3 regions of the Clostridium taeniosporum genome follow, and region 1 is predicted to be linked to each of the others. Evidence: riboswitches for the same ligand, from Rfam matches in the RefSeq annotation. Region 1 holds a riboswitch; each other region holds the start of a gene.
The links. Region 1 has a riboswitch for lysine ahead of lysA (diaminopimelate decarboxylase). Riboswitches for the same ligand answer to the same signal wherever they lie in the genome.

Region 2: linked by a shared signal. The riboswitch ahead of BGI42_RS00400 (Na+/H+ antiporter NhaC family protein) and the one ahead of lysA (diaminopimelate decarboxylase) in region 1 are both predicted to bind lysine.
Region 3: linked by a shared signal. The riboswitch ahead of dapA (4-hydroxy-tetrahydrodipicolinate synthase) and the one ahead of lysA (diaminopimelate decarboxylase) in region 1 are both predicted to bind lysine.

Annotation. Positions count from the first base shown of each region.
Region 1 covers NZ_CP017253.2:2,922,660-2,928,332, forward strand. The annotation lists gene lepB (signal peptidase I) at 1-22, opposite strand, end outside; gene lepB (signal peptidase I) at 99-617, opposite strand; gene lysA (diaminopimelate decarboxylase) at 975-2,270, opposite strand; lysine riboswitch at 2,496-2,663, opposite strand; gene BGI42_RS13215 (peptidoglycan recognition protein family protein) at 3,606-4,373, opposite strand; gene BGI42_RS13220 (pyridoxal phosphate-dependent aminotransferase) at 4,836-5,673, shown strand, end outside.
Region 2 covers NZ_CP017253.2:93,665-99,337, forward strand. The annotation lists gene BGI42_RS00395 (ABC1 kinase family protein) at 1-1,037, shown strand, start outside; lysine riboswitch at 1,093-1,267, shown strand; gene BGI42_RS00400 (Na+/H+ antiporter NhaC family protein) at 1,383-3,101, shown strand; gene BGI42_RS00405 (aminopeptidase P family protein) at 3,348-5,123, shown strand; gene BGI42_RS00410 (FUSC family protein) at 5,341-5,673, opposite strand, start outside.
Region 3 covers NZ_CP017253.2:3,170,303-3,175,975, forward strand. The annotation lists gene BGI42_RS14260 (SulP family inorganic anion transporter) at 1-933, opposite strand, end outside; gene dapA (4-hydroxy-tetrahydrodipicolinate synthase) at 1,460-2,329, opposite strand; lysine riboswitch at 2,539-2,705, opposite strand; gene BGI42_RS14275 (MBL fold metallo-hydrolase) at 3,243-4,046, shown strand; gene BGI42_RS14280 (sulfite exporter TauE/SafE family protein) at 4,238-4,987, opposite strand; gene BGI42_RS14285 (TIGR01906 family membrane protein) at 5,076-5,673, opposite strand, start outside.

The sequences.
Region 1 (5,673 bases):
TTATCATATTAATTTTCTCCATAAATTTATTCATAAATATATTCTCCTTTGAGGACAAAAAAATAAAGTCCTTTTATAATTAATTAGCAGTTTATAAATTATTTATACACCTTAAAATCAGTTATAGGATATATTTTAACTTTAGCTTTTCCTTGTATTTTTTCTCCTTTTATATAAGGATCTTTCCAATATCTAGAATCATCTGAATTTGCTCTATTATCTCCTAAAAAGAAATATTCACCTTCTGGAACATCAAATGTTTTATTACAAACTTCATTGTTTTTTACATAATCTTCATTTAATTGTTCCCCATTTACACTTACTATTCCATCTTTTATTTCTATATGATCTCCAGGAAGCCCTATTAATCTTTTTATAAGAATTTCCTTAAGTTCATCCGAATCAAAGATTACTATATCTCCTCTATTTAAATTTTCAGGATTATAGACTCTTGTCGCAATAAGCCTGTCTTTAACTTCTAATGTTGGTTTCATTGATGCACTTTTAATCCACACAGTATAAATCAAAAATTTCCAAACTAACAACCCTATAACTATGGCTCCTATAATCGTTAATCCCCATTCTTTAAAAAAATTATTTTTACTACTCGCCTCCATATAACTTCCACCTTCCTAAATAAATTTACATATACTAAAATATTTATTTTAAACTAGAGTCTCTATTTAATAATAAAACTTTAAAAATTGCATTTCATTAAAATATTAACTATAATTTACAATTTAATTAATTAAAAACAAAACATTATATTTCATCTTAATAGTATAACATAAAGCATTCTATTGAAACATTAAGGATTTATAACAAATTTGTTACTTAAAAATTTAAATATTATACATTATTTATAAGCAAAAAAATGTGTATCAAAATTAATAAATCAATTTGATACACACTAAGATATATATATTATCTTGGGAAAGAATATTAATAAAAAGCTAATTTTATTTAAAGATAATTTAGACTATTTCATTTTTTATAAGATCTTCATATGTTTCTCTCTTACAAATAAGTCTTGCTTTATTATCTTTTATCATCACTACTGGTGGTCTTGGAATCTTATTATAATTATTAGACATTGAATATCCGTATGCACCAGTTGTCATAACTGCTAAAATATCATTTGACTTTGGTACAGAAATATTAATATCATTTAATAGTATATCTCCTGATTCACAACATTTACCACAAATAGTTACTAATTCTTCTAGGTCTCTCTTAACTTCGTTAGCTAACATACATTCATATTTAGCATTATACAAAGCTGGTCTTATATTATCCGACATTCCACCATCTACTGATATATACTTTCTTACTCCGGAAATATTTTTTATTGATCCTACTGTATATAAAGTTATTCCAGCGTTACCAACTATACTTCTACCTGGTTCTATTATTAATGATGGCTTTGATTGACCTGTTCTAGAGCAAACTTCATCAACCTTATTTAATATTGCTTCACAATATTCTTTAGTTGTTTTTGGTTTATCCCCTCTATTATAGTATATACCAAATCCACCACCTAAATCTAGTTCTTTTATTAAATATCCTGTATTTTGTTTGATTTTCTTTATTAAATCTAGCATAATTTCTACTGCATCTTCATATGGTTCAATTTCAAATATTTGAGATCCAATATGACAATGTAGTCCAACTAACTCTATATTAGGAAACTCCATGGACTTATTCACAGCATCTTCTATCATATTATTAACAGGTGGAAATCCAAACTTAGAATCAATTTGACCAGTTTTTATATATTCATGAGTATGGGCTTCAATGCCAGGAGTTATTCTTAAAAATATTTTTTGAATTTTATTATACTTTGCTGCAATTTTATTTAATGATTCCATTTCATAATAATTATCTACAACAAATCTTCCAACACCTAGCTTAACTCCAAAGTCAATTTCATCTAATGTTTTATTATTTCCATGAAACATTACCCTTTCTAAGGGAAATCCTGATTTATAAGCTGTAAAAAGTTCCCCTCCAGATACAACATCTAATGATAACTTTTCTTCATTTATTATTTTACACATTTCAATTGTCAAAAATGCTTTCCCTGCATATGCAACTCTGTTTAAAGATTCCTCACATTTAAAATATTTGTAATAATCACTACAGTTTTGTCTGATTAACCCCTCATCCATAACATATAAAGGTGTACAATACTCCTTTACTAAATCAGTAGTTTTAATTCCCCCAATTGTTAATTCATTGTCTATAATTTCCATATTTCCGAATAATTTCATCTTTCTACCCTCCAATAATTTGTCTAAAAACAAAAGTCACAGATATTAATCTGCGACAGGTAGAGTCTACTTAATTAGGATTTTTGTTGCTCATTGCTTATTGCTAAAGTTATTTTAAATAGTATTTATTAATACTATTATTAGTATAATTAATATAAATTAAACATAAAAATATAAATTAATTTATATTTTTAGTGTAAATTTACTAATTATATTGCAACTATTCCACCTTGTAGCTCTCCACGTTAGTGACAGTTATGTATATATTCTATACACCCCCAAAAATAATTTTTCGCATAAAAATTATTTCTTCGGCTACAATGCCTTTTTTTATAAATCAATATCTGCCGACTCCTTATAAATACTCATCATTATAGCACCTCTACCTTAGGTTTTATTCTATATTTTATTATATTAAAATTTATTATTTTTGTTAAAGATATGATATCATAAATTCAATCTATTTCAATACTTTTGGGTCTATTTTTTTTAACTTTATCAATTTATTAATTTTTTTCAAATAATTACTAATCAATTACTAAATTCGTTAATTTTAAAATAAAATTTTAATTAGCAAAGTATAAATTTTTTTAATATTTAAATTTATTTTTTATTTATCCCTGTTATAATTAACAGTTTTCAAATATGAAATAATTAATCAATAAAGAAACTTCAATGGAGCCTTTAATACTATGAATATTAATTATTATAGTTTATATAATAAGTTTATTTTTACCGTTATTAATTTAGTGTATTTACAAGTTTCTTTCAACTTATCCACATTATCCACATATTTTATCCACAACAATGTTAATTTTGTTAACAAATATTTATTAAGAATATTTATTATAGATATAATTATTTTTTAATAATATGATATCGTATTTAATTTTACACTTTTCTATATATAGTTACATTTTATTTGGTATATACTGTATATCCATACCATTGCATAATATATTTTTTTAGTTATCCACACATTTATCAACAAGTAATTATTTAATCAACACTTTGTGTACATCTATGTGTTTATTAGGTATGCCAACACCTTTCGTATGTACTGAAAAGATTTTAATCCACAAAGTTATACACAACTTTTTTACAAAATAATAGTCCTTAAAAATTTTTAAGTTTTTTGTTATATTTTATATTAATTTTGTTTATTTTAACTATACATATTATAGTTTTACTAATTAAATAAAACTTATACTATCATTTTCACTATAAAGATAACTCTAAATTCCATATTATATTTTTTAAACTACGGATTTAGAGCTATTTAATCAACCAAATATATCTTTAATATATAATTAGTGCTTTTTTCATATAATCATTTTAATCATTAGACAACTCTTGCATTTCATTTATTATTGCTTTTTTCACATTTTCCATAGGAAAATTTTCTCCTGGACATAAGGTTTCATAAGTATCTCCATGCCCTTGTACCTTAGATATATTGTATTTTATTATAAGATATGTTGATAACTTTTCTAATGCATCAATTTCCTGTTCTGTGGGCTCATCTTTTTCTAAATTTCCCTCAATACATATTCCAAGAGTATTTTTATTCTGTCCTTTTATATGTGCACCAATTGCTTCTTCGGGTCTCCCCCTGTAGATTGTTCCATCCTTTCTTATATAAAAATGATATCCTATTCCACACCATTTTTTTCTCACATGCATATCATGTATTTGATTTGCTGTTAAATTACTAGATGCTGCATGATGAAATACTAATAACATTGGATTATTGTCATATTCTAGATCTCCAGCCCAATTATAATGTATATCTCTTATTCCTAATTCATCTTTTAGACTAGGCAATTTACTCTGTAATACACTTATTTTTATCTTATTTCCTGTATAATAAGGGTTATCATTTAAGAACCTTACATATCTGCATTTTCCTAAATATCCAATTGTAAAAGATAGTGCTACTAATATTACTAATGAAACTATAGCCTTATTTCTAAAGGATTGTTTATTTATATTTTTTTCTATTTCTTTATATCTTAAATTATATCCTGATTCTAAATTACCTCTATCTCTAACCTTTTTTTTATATTTATTCTTATATCCATTCTTTCCTGTTATACTTATCATAATATAATCCCCCGTTATTCTTATAGTTTACATAATATATTATAAAACATTTCTAACTATTTTCCAAATAATGGATATATGGTGACTCCTTTCTAATTATAATTATGCTTAAATTCAATAAACTTTTAATATGATAAATTAATATTTCTTTTAATTTAGATTTTATCAACTTATCAGTATTTAATTAAATCCCTTAAATTTTTATATTTTTCTATATATAAAAAGTATCTACTTTAGACTTTTTAGTTAAGAATAATATTAAATTTGTAAATATTAATTAAAGTATAACTCTTTTTTTTCGAAATTATGTACAAGTATAAATGATTACGTTAAGCTTAAAACTATTTAACTACAATTTTATACATTATACTCTTAAGTTCTTTTTCGTTTAACAATTTTAAACACAATTTCAAATTTTATGTTAAAATATCTATATGAGTAAATTTATAAGGAGTGAAAAATATGATTTCAGACAAAATGAAAAACTTAGTAGCAAATAATTCTGCTATAAGAGCTATGTTTGAAGAGGGGAAACGCCTTGCAAGTATTTATGGAGAAGAAAATGTCTTTGACTATAGTATTGGAAATCCAAATGTTGAACCTCCTGAAAATATAAAAAATGCAATAAATGAAATATTAAATGAGGAATCTCCAAACTTTGTTCATGGATATATGAACAATTCTGGTTATGAAGATGTTAGAGATGAAATAAGTAAATTTTTAAACAATAAATATAAATTAGATCTTTCTAATAAAAATATTGTTATGACTTGTGGAGCTGCTGGTGGATTAAACATTATGTTAAAAACCCTTTTAAATCCTGAAGATGAAGTTATTACTTTTGCTCCATATTTTGGTGAATACAAACATTACACTAATAATTTTGATGGAAAATTAGTTATTGTTAAACCAGATACATCTACATTTGAACCTAATATGGATGAATTAAGAGAAAAAATAACACCTAAAACAAAAGTAGTAATAATAAATACTCCTAACAATCCAACTGGTGTTATATATTCAGATGCAGCATTAAAAAAATTATCTTCTATACTTGAAGAAAAACAAAAAGAATTTAATACTAATATTTACTTAATATCAGATGAACCTTACAGGGAAATTGTTTATGATGATGTTGAAGTACCTTGTATCTTAAAATATTATAAAAATTCATTTATTGGGTATTCATATAGTAAATCTTTATCATTACCAGGAGAACGTATTGGATATGTTGTTATAAATGATGATATGAATGATTTCGAGAATATAGCATGTTCTTTAAACATAGCAAATAGAATCT
Region 2 (5,673 bases), 440 kb from region 1:
TTAGAAATAATAATAAAAATGTAATTTCTATTTATACACCTTATGTTGTAAAAGGATTGTTAAGTAATAAAGTATTAGTATTAGAGAAAATAGATGGTTTTAAGATAAATGATTTGAAGCAAATTAAAAATAATGGATATAACCATAAAGATATTGCAAAAAAATTAGCACTATCTTATTGTAAACAAATTTTTAAAGATGGATTTTTTCATGGAGATCCTCATCCAGGAAATCTACTAATAAGTTGTGGGAAAATTTGCTTTATTGACTTTGGTATTGTAGGTCAATTAAATGAGGGAACTAAAAAAAATTTAAATTCAATGATGTTAGCAATAGCAACTAGAGATAAAGAAAAATTAATAGAATGTATATTAGCAGTTTCAATAAAAAAAGGTAAAGTAAATAGAATGCACCTATATGATGGGGTATCATATATGTTTGATACATATTTAACTACATCAATAAAAAATATAAAAATATCTGTATTAGTACAAGAAATATTTCATTTAACAAGAGAAAACAATTTACAATTACCAAGGGAATTAGTATCTCTAATAAGAGGAATAATAATACTTGAAGGTGTAATAGTTGAAATAGATCCAGAACTAGAAATTATAGATGTTATAGTATCTTTTATAAAAGAAAAAAATAAGGATATAATATTTGATACTCTAACAAGTGAAGAACTATTAGTATCATTATATTCTTTTGGAAGAGATGGAATTAGGATACCATCTAAAATGTTAGAATTATTAACTAAAATGTCTTTAGGAGAAAGTAAATTTCAATTTGTAGTTGAAGATAAGGAATATATATTTCAAGAATTGAATAAAATGATAAATAGAATAATAACAGGTTTATTAGTAGCAGCATTGATTATAGGATCATCATTAGTAATAAGTAAAAATGTAGGCCCTAAATACAATGGGGTGTCATTAATTGGTATTGTGGGATATAGTATTTCAATTATTTTTGCATTAATACTTTTAATAAACATGATAAAATATTGGTATTTTAATATAAAAAATAAAAAATAATATTTGAAAAATTTTTAATATGCTGTATAATGGATTATAAATAAAGTGAATATTTAAAAGAGGTAGAGGCGCAAAATTTAAGAGTATTATTATTGAGGTAAGCACGATGACGTAGTAAGAAAGGAAATTTTGCCGAAGCTTATAACTGATGTTTTAAGGTTATAGAGCTGGGCTTATGCAGAATATGTATAAGACTGTCACAAATTGGTTTGTGGTGAGCTATCATTCATGAAGTTTTTTAAAGTCTATTTGACTATTGTTAAACCTTGAGTGTTAATCACTTAAGGTTTTTTTATTTATAGTCAGCCTCAGCAGATGTTCACAAAACAAATGGGAGGATGTAAAATGAAAAAAATTAATAAGTATCATGTATTTTTATTAACATTTATGATGTTTTTTATGACATCAACAGTTGCTTTTGCTGAAGAGGTAGATCCTTCAGTAATTAATTCAACTAAATTTGGATGGTTTACTATATTACCACCACTTGTAGCTATAATATTAGCATTTATAACTAAGGATGTTGTAATATCACTGTTTATAGGAATTTTATCTGGATCTTTTTTATTAAATTTATCTGGAGGAAATCCATTTTATGCACTTATTCAAGCTTTCTTAGATTTTGTTCAAAGAGCATTAAATTCTTTAGCTGATCCATGGAATGCAGGGATAGTACTTCAAGTTATGGCTATTGGAGGAGTAATTAGTTTAGTTAGTAGAATGGGTGGAGCAAGGGCTATTGCAGAAGCTTTAGCAAAAAAAGCTAAAAGTCCTGTAAGTACTCAAATAATTACTTGGTTACTTGGTATTTTTGTATTTTTTGATGATTATGCAAATTCACTAATAGTTGGTCCAATAATGAAACCAGTAGCAGATAAAATGAAGATTTCTAGACAAAGATTAGCATTTATAATTGATGCAACAGCAGCTCCGGTAGCAGGAATTGCAATAATATCAACATGGATTGGTTTAGAATTAGGACTTATAAGAGATGGTTTTGCAAGTTTAGGACAACAAGTAGATGCATTTGGAGTATTTTTAAGTACAATTCCATATAGATTTTACAATATATTAATTTTAGTATTTGTTGTTGCAAGCTCTTTAATGTTAAGAGATTTTGGTCCAATGAGAAAAGCAGAAATTAAAGCAAGACAAGGAGAGTCTTTTAATAAAGAAGTTGCTTTAGATAAAGAAATGGAAGATGAAATCAAAGTAAAAGAAGGAGTAAAATTAAGTATTTGGAATGCTATTATTCCAATAGGAGCTTTAATTATTTCCGCTCTTGCAAGTTTTTATTATAGTGGTTATACAACAATAATGGGCGGCGAAGATCAAACTTTGATAAATATTATGAGTACTTCACCAGCGTCATTTGCTGCGATAAGAGAAGCTTTTGCAGCTTCAGATGCAGCTGTAGCATTATTCCAATCAGCTTTATTTGCTTCTATAGTAGCTATATTAATGGCAGTAAGTAAAAAAATATTTACATTATCAGAAGCAATAGATAATTGGATACATGGAATGAAAGGTCTTATAATAACTGGAGTTATTTTAATTCTTGCATGGTCTTTAGGATCAGTAATTAAAGAACTTGGTACAGCTGCATTTTTAGTAAGTAAGTTATCAAGTACAGTTCCAGGATTTTTATTACCAAGTATAATATTTGTTTTAGGTGCTGTAATATCATTTGCAACAGGAACAGCTTATGGAACTATGGGAATTTTAATGCCACTTGCAATTCCACTTTCATATTCAATTTCACCAGAAATGGGATATGTAGTTATGAGTGCTAGTGCAGTTCTTACTGGAGCCATATTTGGAGATCATTGTTCACCAATATCAGATACAACAATAATGTCTTCAATGGGGGCAGGATGTGATCATATAGAACATGTTAAAACTCAATTACCATATTCATTATCAGTAGCAGCAATAACAATATTATTTGGATATATACCAGTAGGACTTGGATTACCTATATGGATAGTATTACCTATTGCTATATTAGCAATAATAGGTTTGGTTTATTTTGTAGGAAAACCAGTAGAAAATTTTAATGAATAGAATTTTATAGGATTTTCAATTAAAACAATAATATTTCCAATAAAGGATTTATTTAAATTATGATATAATTAATAGGATATCAATAATAGTTGATATCCTATTTTTATTTTTGAGGAAATATATGGTTTTTAAAGCTTAAAAACTTGATAAAATCTAGATTTAAGTAAATATTAGTATAGAGTGGAGTATCCACTTTGCTCTATAAATAAAAAGGGTAAATTATAAAAAAGAAAGGTAATGAATTATATGAGAACTTCTGAAAAGCTAGAAAAATTAAGAGAAATAATGAAAAAAGAAAACATAGACTACTATGTGATTCCTAGTAGTGATTTTCATCAAAGTGAATATGTATCTGAACACTTTAAATCAAGAGCTTATATAACAGGGTTTACAGGATCAGCAGGAACTGCATTAATAGGAAAAGAAAAAGGAATTTTATGGACTGATGGTAGGTATTTTATTCAAGCTGAAAAACAATTAAAGGATTCAGGAATTGAATTATATAAAATGAGAATACCAGGATGGCCAACTTTAACTGAATGGTTAATGGATAATATGAAATCTGGAGAAACCTTAGGATTTGATGGAAGATTATTTTCTATAAAGGAATATAAAGAATTTAAAAATATAAAGAATAAAAAAGATATAAATATAGTTATGGATAAAGATCTAATTCAAGAAATTTGGAGTAATAAGCCACAACTACCTAAAGAAAAGGTTTTTTTACATGATATAAAATATTGTGGAAAATCAGCAAAAGAAAAAATTCAAGAAGTTAGAGCTGAAATGAAAAAAATGGGTGGATCTTCATATATAATATCTTCATTAGATGATATTGCTTGGCTTTATAATATAAGAGGAAATGATGTAAAAGATACTCCTGTTGCATTAGCTTATGCAATAATAAATGAAAAAAAAGCTACATTATATATAGATAAAGATAAACTATCAAATGAAGATGAAATAGAGTTAAATAAACAAGGAATTGAAGTAGAAGAATATAATAAAATATTTGATGATACCAAGCAGGTAGAAGATAGTGTTATAGTAGATTCAAATAAGGTAAGTGGATATATTTTTACATTAATAAATAGTAATGTAAAAATAATTGAAGAGGAAAATATAACAACAAAACTAAAAGCCATAAAAAATGGTGTTGAAATAGAGAATCTTAGAAATTGCCAAATAAAAGATGGCGTAGCTATGGTTAGATTATTAAAGTGGCTTAAAGAAAATGTAGGAAAAGAAAATATAACAGAACTTACTGTAGCTGATAAGTTATTAGAACTTAGAAGTAAAGGTGATCTTTTTGTAGAAGAAAGTTTTGGAACAATTGCTGGATATAAAGATCATGCTGCTATGATGCATTATTCAGCTACAAAAGAAAGTGCTTATGAATTGAAACCAGAAGGAATTCTTTTAGTTGATTCTGGTGGACAATATTTTGATGGAACTACAGATATAACTAGAAGTTTTATATTAGGAAAGTTAACAGATGAAGAAAAGAAAGACTTTACTTTAGTTTTAAAATCTCATATAAATCTTATGAAAGCAAAATTTTTAAAAGGAACAACAGGTTCAAATTTAGATATATTAGCAAGAACTATTTTATGGGATGAAGGTATAGATTATAAATGTGGAACAGGACATGGTGTAGGATTTTTCTTAAGTGTTCATGAAGGACCACAATCAATAAGACCAGTTCCTAATACTGTAATTTTAGAACCAGGAATGATATTAACAAATGAACCAGGAGTATATAAAGAAGGAAAACATGGAATACGTACTGAAAATGTAATGCTAGTAGTTAAGGATATTGAAACTGAAGAAGGTGGAGAATTTTATAAATTTGAAGTAATGTCATATTGTCCAATAGATTTAGAGGGGATAGATAAAACATTATTGACAGATGCAGAGAGAAAATGGTTAAACAATTATCATAAAGAGACTTATAAGAAATTAAGTCCTCATTTAAATGAAGAAGAAAAGAATTTTCTTAAAAATGCAACTAGGGAAATATAAATTTAAATAATTAAAAAAGAAACTGTTAATTTAGCAGTTTTTTAGGCACATTCAAATAAATAACTAGTCAGTATGATAGTTTATTTTGTGAACTACTTCTTCCTTGGAACCTACTAATAGCACAACTATTATCAGAACCCAAGTTATTGTATTTCACAAAATATTAGTTGTATCTTTGACTTGTTATTTATTTTCATATGCCTTATATAATTCAATATTATTTTTTATGTTTTTCTTTTGGAGGATGTATAAACTTATTTATAACAACAGCAACAACTATTCCAACTGTAGTATCCATACATCGTGTTACAGCATATATGTAAGAACCAGGTCCAGAAGGATGATTTACCATAATACTTATAAATACTATACAACATATAATTACTGATCCAGGTTTATTTAATAATGTACATATGTATATTGAAAAGATTATTCCAAGACCAGTAGTAATAGGAGTTATATTGTATAAAAAAGGAATTTGAATACTTGCAAATATGACAAATAGTCCAATTAATCCACCTAAGAAAGTACCTATTAACCTGTTTTTACC
Region 3 (5,673 bases), 250 kb from region 1:
ATTTGCTGCTGTTCTTGCTATAGCACCTGTTGCTGGTATTCCCCCAAATAGACCTGATACAATATTACCAACACCTTGTGCAACAAGTTCCATATTAGAATCATGAGTGTCTCCAATCATTCCATCAGATACTACAGCTGATAATAACGACTCTAATCCTGCTAATATCGCAATTGTCATTGCTGGAGCAAACAATTGATTTATTGTACTTATACTTAATTTAGGTAATATTGGCATAGGTATTGATGATGTTAATGTGCCAAATCTATCTCCTATAGTCTCTACTGGTAATTTAAATATCATTACTAATAAAGTAGAAACAATTAGTGCAACTAATGAGCCTGGTATTGTTTTATTAACTTTTGGCCATAAAACAATAATAAGTATACATAAAATTCCTATTAATAATGTATAAATATTTAATGTATTCATATGTAAAAAATAACTTTGCCATTTTTGAATAAATTCTGCTGGAACATTATCTATTCTTAAACCAAAAAAATCTTTTACTTGAGTAGATAATAAGGTTATTGCTATCCCGCTAGTAAAACCTACAGTTATCGTTTGAGGTATGTATTTAATTACTGTTCCAAACTTTAATAGTCCCATTATAACTAAAATAATTCCAGCCATTATTGTTGCAGTAATTAAACCATCTAATCCATATTGTTGAATAATAGAATAAATTATAATTACAAAAGCTCCAGTTGGTCCTCCAATCTGTACTTTACTTCCACCTAGAAGTGAAATTACAAACCCTGCAAAAATAGCAGTAATAAGTCCTTTTTCAGGAGATACCCCTGATGATATTGCTAATGCTATTGATAAAGGTAACGCTATTATAGCAACTATAATTCCAGATATAATATCTTTTGCTATCTGATTTTTAGTAATTTCTTTTCCCTTTATCATTGTAAGTAGTTTAGGTAACATTATTTATATCTCCCCTTATCCCTATTGTTTAAAATTATATTTTTAATTAAATTTTACGTTCTAATCAAAAATAAAAGTTATGTCAAAATTAGACGCAACCCTTTTATATTACTCCTAAACATTTCAACAGTCAAAAGTATTTTAATAACTTGACTTGTGCACTAAATTCATCAATTTTACCAAATGGCTTAAAATCAAGGTTTATTAAATATTAAAGAATAAATTTTAGATATACTCTACTCAATCTTTTATACAAATTTAGTTTATTATTTTAATATAACTAGTTAAAGTCTATTTAATTCTAAAATTTATGCTTAAAAATAATAGAATGTTGGCTTTTTAGAATATATGTCCAAATCGCTGCACAAATCTAGTTAATAATTAAATATAAATACGTATTAAAAATAAATATTAGAAAAAAACAAAATTAAAGAGATTTGAAATCTCTCTAATTTTATTTAAAATCACCCTCAATTTTTCACTTATTACTTATTGCTAAATTTCCTAGCCCCTATATAATAGTTATTTATAAAAATAACATATTATCTAATTTTTCTTTGAGTTTATCAGTTATATTAGTTAGTGGTAATCTAACTTCATCAGAATCAATTAATCCTATCTTTTTTAAACAGTATTTTAATGGAGTTGGATTAGGTTCTTGAAATAATAATGGTATAAACTTTGAAATATCACTCCATATTTTTAATGCTTCTTTATGATTATTATTTTGTATATAATCATATATTTTTATAAAACTTTCTGTATTTAAACTTGCAGATGCTAAAATTCCACCATCTCCACCAAGTGCTAATGTTGTATAAAAAAGAGCATCTTCTCCTGTTAATATTGAAAAATTATCATTTGGTCTATTTAATAATAATTCAGAAGTTTGATTTATATTTCCCGAACAATCTTTTATCCCAATGATATTTTTTAGCTCTGCTAATTTATATATAGTCTCATTTTCTATATTAACTCCAGTTCTATAAGGAATATTATACATTAATATATTCATATCTGTTGATTCTGATATACTTTTAAAATGTTCATAAATACCTCTTTGGTTTGGTCTAGAATAATATGGTGCTACTGATAATATTCCATTTACCTTATTATCTTCTGCTATCTTTAATTTTTTTATTACATCTAAAGTATTATTTCCTCCAAGTCCTACATATACTTTTGTTCTACCATTATTATATTCCATTGTTTTTGATAGTACTTCATTATATTCAAAAGATGATATTGTTGAACTCTCCCCAGTAGTTCCTAATGGAATTATTCCATCTACGCCTTTTTCTATATAATAATCCACTAATTTTTTATAGCAAACAAAATCAACACAATTATCTTTAAATGGTGTTACAAGTGGTATTATTACGCCTTTTATTTTCACAAATAGCCCCCCTAAAAATACAAACATATTTTCACTAATTTTAACTGTTATTTAGTTATTCAATTTTGTATTTATTTTTCATAGCGTTTTACACTATTAAATATTAATATAAGAAAACCCGCTATAGAATTACTATAACGGGTAGAGTTCGATTGCTAAAGCTTATAAAGATATTGCTATTATAAAGAAATATTAATAATATCTCATTACATCCTTGTAGCTCTCCACTTACGTGACAGTTATACATATATTTTATGCATACCCAGAAATAAATTTTTGCTTGATTCATTTCTTCGGCCATTATACCTTTCCTTATTAATCAACATCTGCCGACTCCTAATAAGTACTCTTTATAAACAGCTCCTCTACCTTAGGTTTTCCCTATTCATTTTGCTCATTATATCATTTTTAAACATTACTGTAAAGTACTTACAAGATATATTTTATATAATAGTTATCTTTTTTGTTTATAAAATTTAAATCCATATCTATATATTTAACTTTAATTAAAAAATATAAATTAATTTACTTGACTTACATATTAAATTCTAATATTTTACCACATTATTTAAAATGAAGATTTATTAAATATAGAAAATAAATTATATATATCATATTTAATTTTTTATATAAATTTCATTTACTTTCCATATATAAGAATTTAAATTTATACAATTCTAAAATGTATACTTGAAAATAATAAAATATTAACCTTTTGTTACATATATCCATATAACTGTATAAGTCTAATTATATTTTTTTAATCAACTAGGCAATTGCTCAACTAAAATTTTTTATTTTAAAAAATAAATCATATATAATATATTTAATTTTTCCTACTTATTGTTATAAATATACATACCATCTATAATTATATTATCTTAAATAATAAGTTATAAAGGAGAAAAATTTTATGGAATCTATAACTATGCTTGGTACTGGTTCTGCTATGGTAACTAAATGTTATAATACCTGCTTTACCATATCAAAAGATAATGAACATTTTCTTATAGATGCTGGTGGCGGAAATACTATATTATCAAATCTTGAAAAAGTTAATATAAAAATAAATCAAATTCATAATATGTTTATATCGCATAATCATAATGACCATATTCTAGGAAGCATATGGATTATTCGTGCAGTTGCTAATGGAATTATAAATAACAAATATGAAGGTATCTTTAATATTTATTGCAACAAAAAATCTATTGAAGCTATAAAATCTATTTGTTCTTATGTTCTTCAAAATAAATTTCTAAAATTATTTGATGATAAAATAATTTTTAATGAAATTGAAAATAATACCCAAGTTGATATATTAGGACGAAAAACAATATTCTTTGATATACATAGTACTAAAGAATTACAATTTGGTTTTAAAACCTACTTAAACACTGGAAAAGTATTAACTTTCTTAGGAGATGAACCATATAGAGAAAATGTAAAAGATTTTTGTAAAAATGTAGATTATTTACTTCATGAAGCATTTTGTTTATATTCTCAAAAGGATATATTTAAACCATATGAAAAACATCATGCAACTGTAAAAGATGCATGTAAAAATGCCAAAATGTTAAATGTACAAAATATTATACTATATCATACCGAAGATAAAAATTTATTACATAGAAAAGATCTATATGTTAATGAAGGTAAAAAAGAATTTGATGGCAACATATATGTTCCAGATGATTTAGATGTAATAAACCTATAAATAAAATATTTGTTACATAATCATAAACGATTAAAACCATGCATTTAACAAAACTCACCTTTTTATTAATGCATGGTTTTTATTCATAAAAATTTATAAATATTAGTTTTAGCCACATTCCTTTTATTTTCTTATTATATTCAGTCAATTATAATTATTAAACGTAAATATGTATCTACATGTAGTTTAATCTAAATTAAATCAAATATAATCTTTATAAATAATAAAGCAATAGTTATAAATATTATTGGCCTTATTATCTTATCTCCACTCTTAATAGCTAAATGAGCTCCTAAATAGTTTCCTGCTATAGCACATACTGCTGCAGGTATTCCAATAGAAAACATAACTTTTCCACCTATTATATATGCAACTAATGCAGAAAAATTTGAAGCTAAATTTACAATCTTAGCATTTCCAGATGCAGTTATAAGATTAAATCCTAATATTCCTGTAAAACATATAACTAGAAATGTACCTGTACCTGGTCCAAAAAAACCATCATATGCACCTAAAAGTAATCCAATAATAAAAGATAAAAAGTATAATTTCCAATCTAATATTTGTTTTTTAGTTTTAACACCAAAATTTCTATTAAGCAACAAAAATAGTGAAACAATAGGTAAAATTATTATTAAACAATAATTTAAATATTTTTCGTTTAACAACAATACCATTTGTGCACCAAACCATGATCCAATTAAAGCTCCTCCAGCAGATAATACTGCTGACTTTATTTGCATATTTCCACTTTTAAAAAACTTCATTGATGAAATTGAAGTCCCAATACAATTGGCAAATTTATTAGTTCCATATGCTATATGAATTGGTATTCCAGCAAAAATATAAGCAGGTAAAGATATAATTCCTCCTCCGCCTGCTACAGCATCTACAAACCCTGCTAAAAATACAAGTGGACATATTATTAATAGCATTCCCATTATAATTCCCCCAATTATTTATTTCTTATAATTTTAAGTAGAATATAGATAAGTGTCAAACTATTAAACATCTGTCCTTACTCTATTATCAATTATTTTTATAATAATATATTTTAGCTCCTAAGGCTTGTAATAATATAAATATTAATATAACTATACTCATTATCATAAAAAATTCTTCTGGTAATACATTAATTATTGGATCTACTCTTGAATCAAATAACCAATAATTATTTCTAAAAATAATGCGATGAAATAAATTAAAGGTTTTAGAAAAATTGATTAAAATACATAATATTACAAATGTAAAAAATATCAATATATAATTAGCACTGTTGTTTAATATTTGTGTTAAATCCACATAATTTGAATATTTTATTTTATGTTTTATAAGAATATAAATCCCTAAAAGTATCATAACTACAAAAATATATATGTTAATATACATAAATATATTTTTTACCTCTTGGAAATGAATTTCACCTTGCATACTCATAGAGAAATTTGGAAATGATAATTTATCTATAAATGGATTCTGTAAATATACTATTAACTTTCTATAATTAAACATTAATTCTTCAACAGTTAATTCACTATATTGTGATAAATTATATTTATAAATAGTCCATTTATATATTGGAGTTAAGTTTAGAGTTATAATTACAGAAATTGAAATCATAAATAGA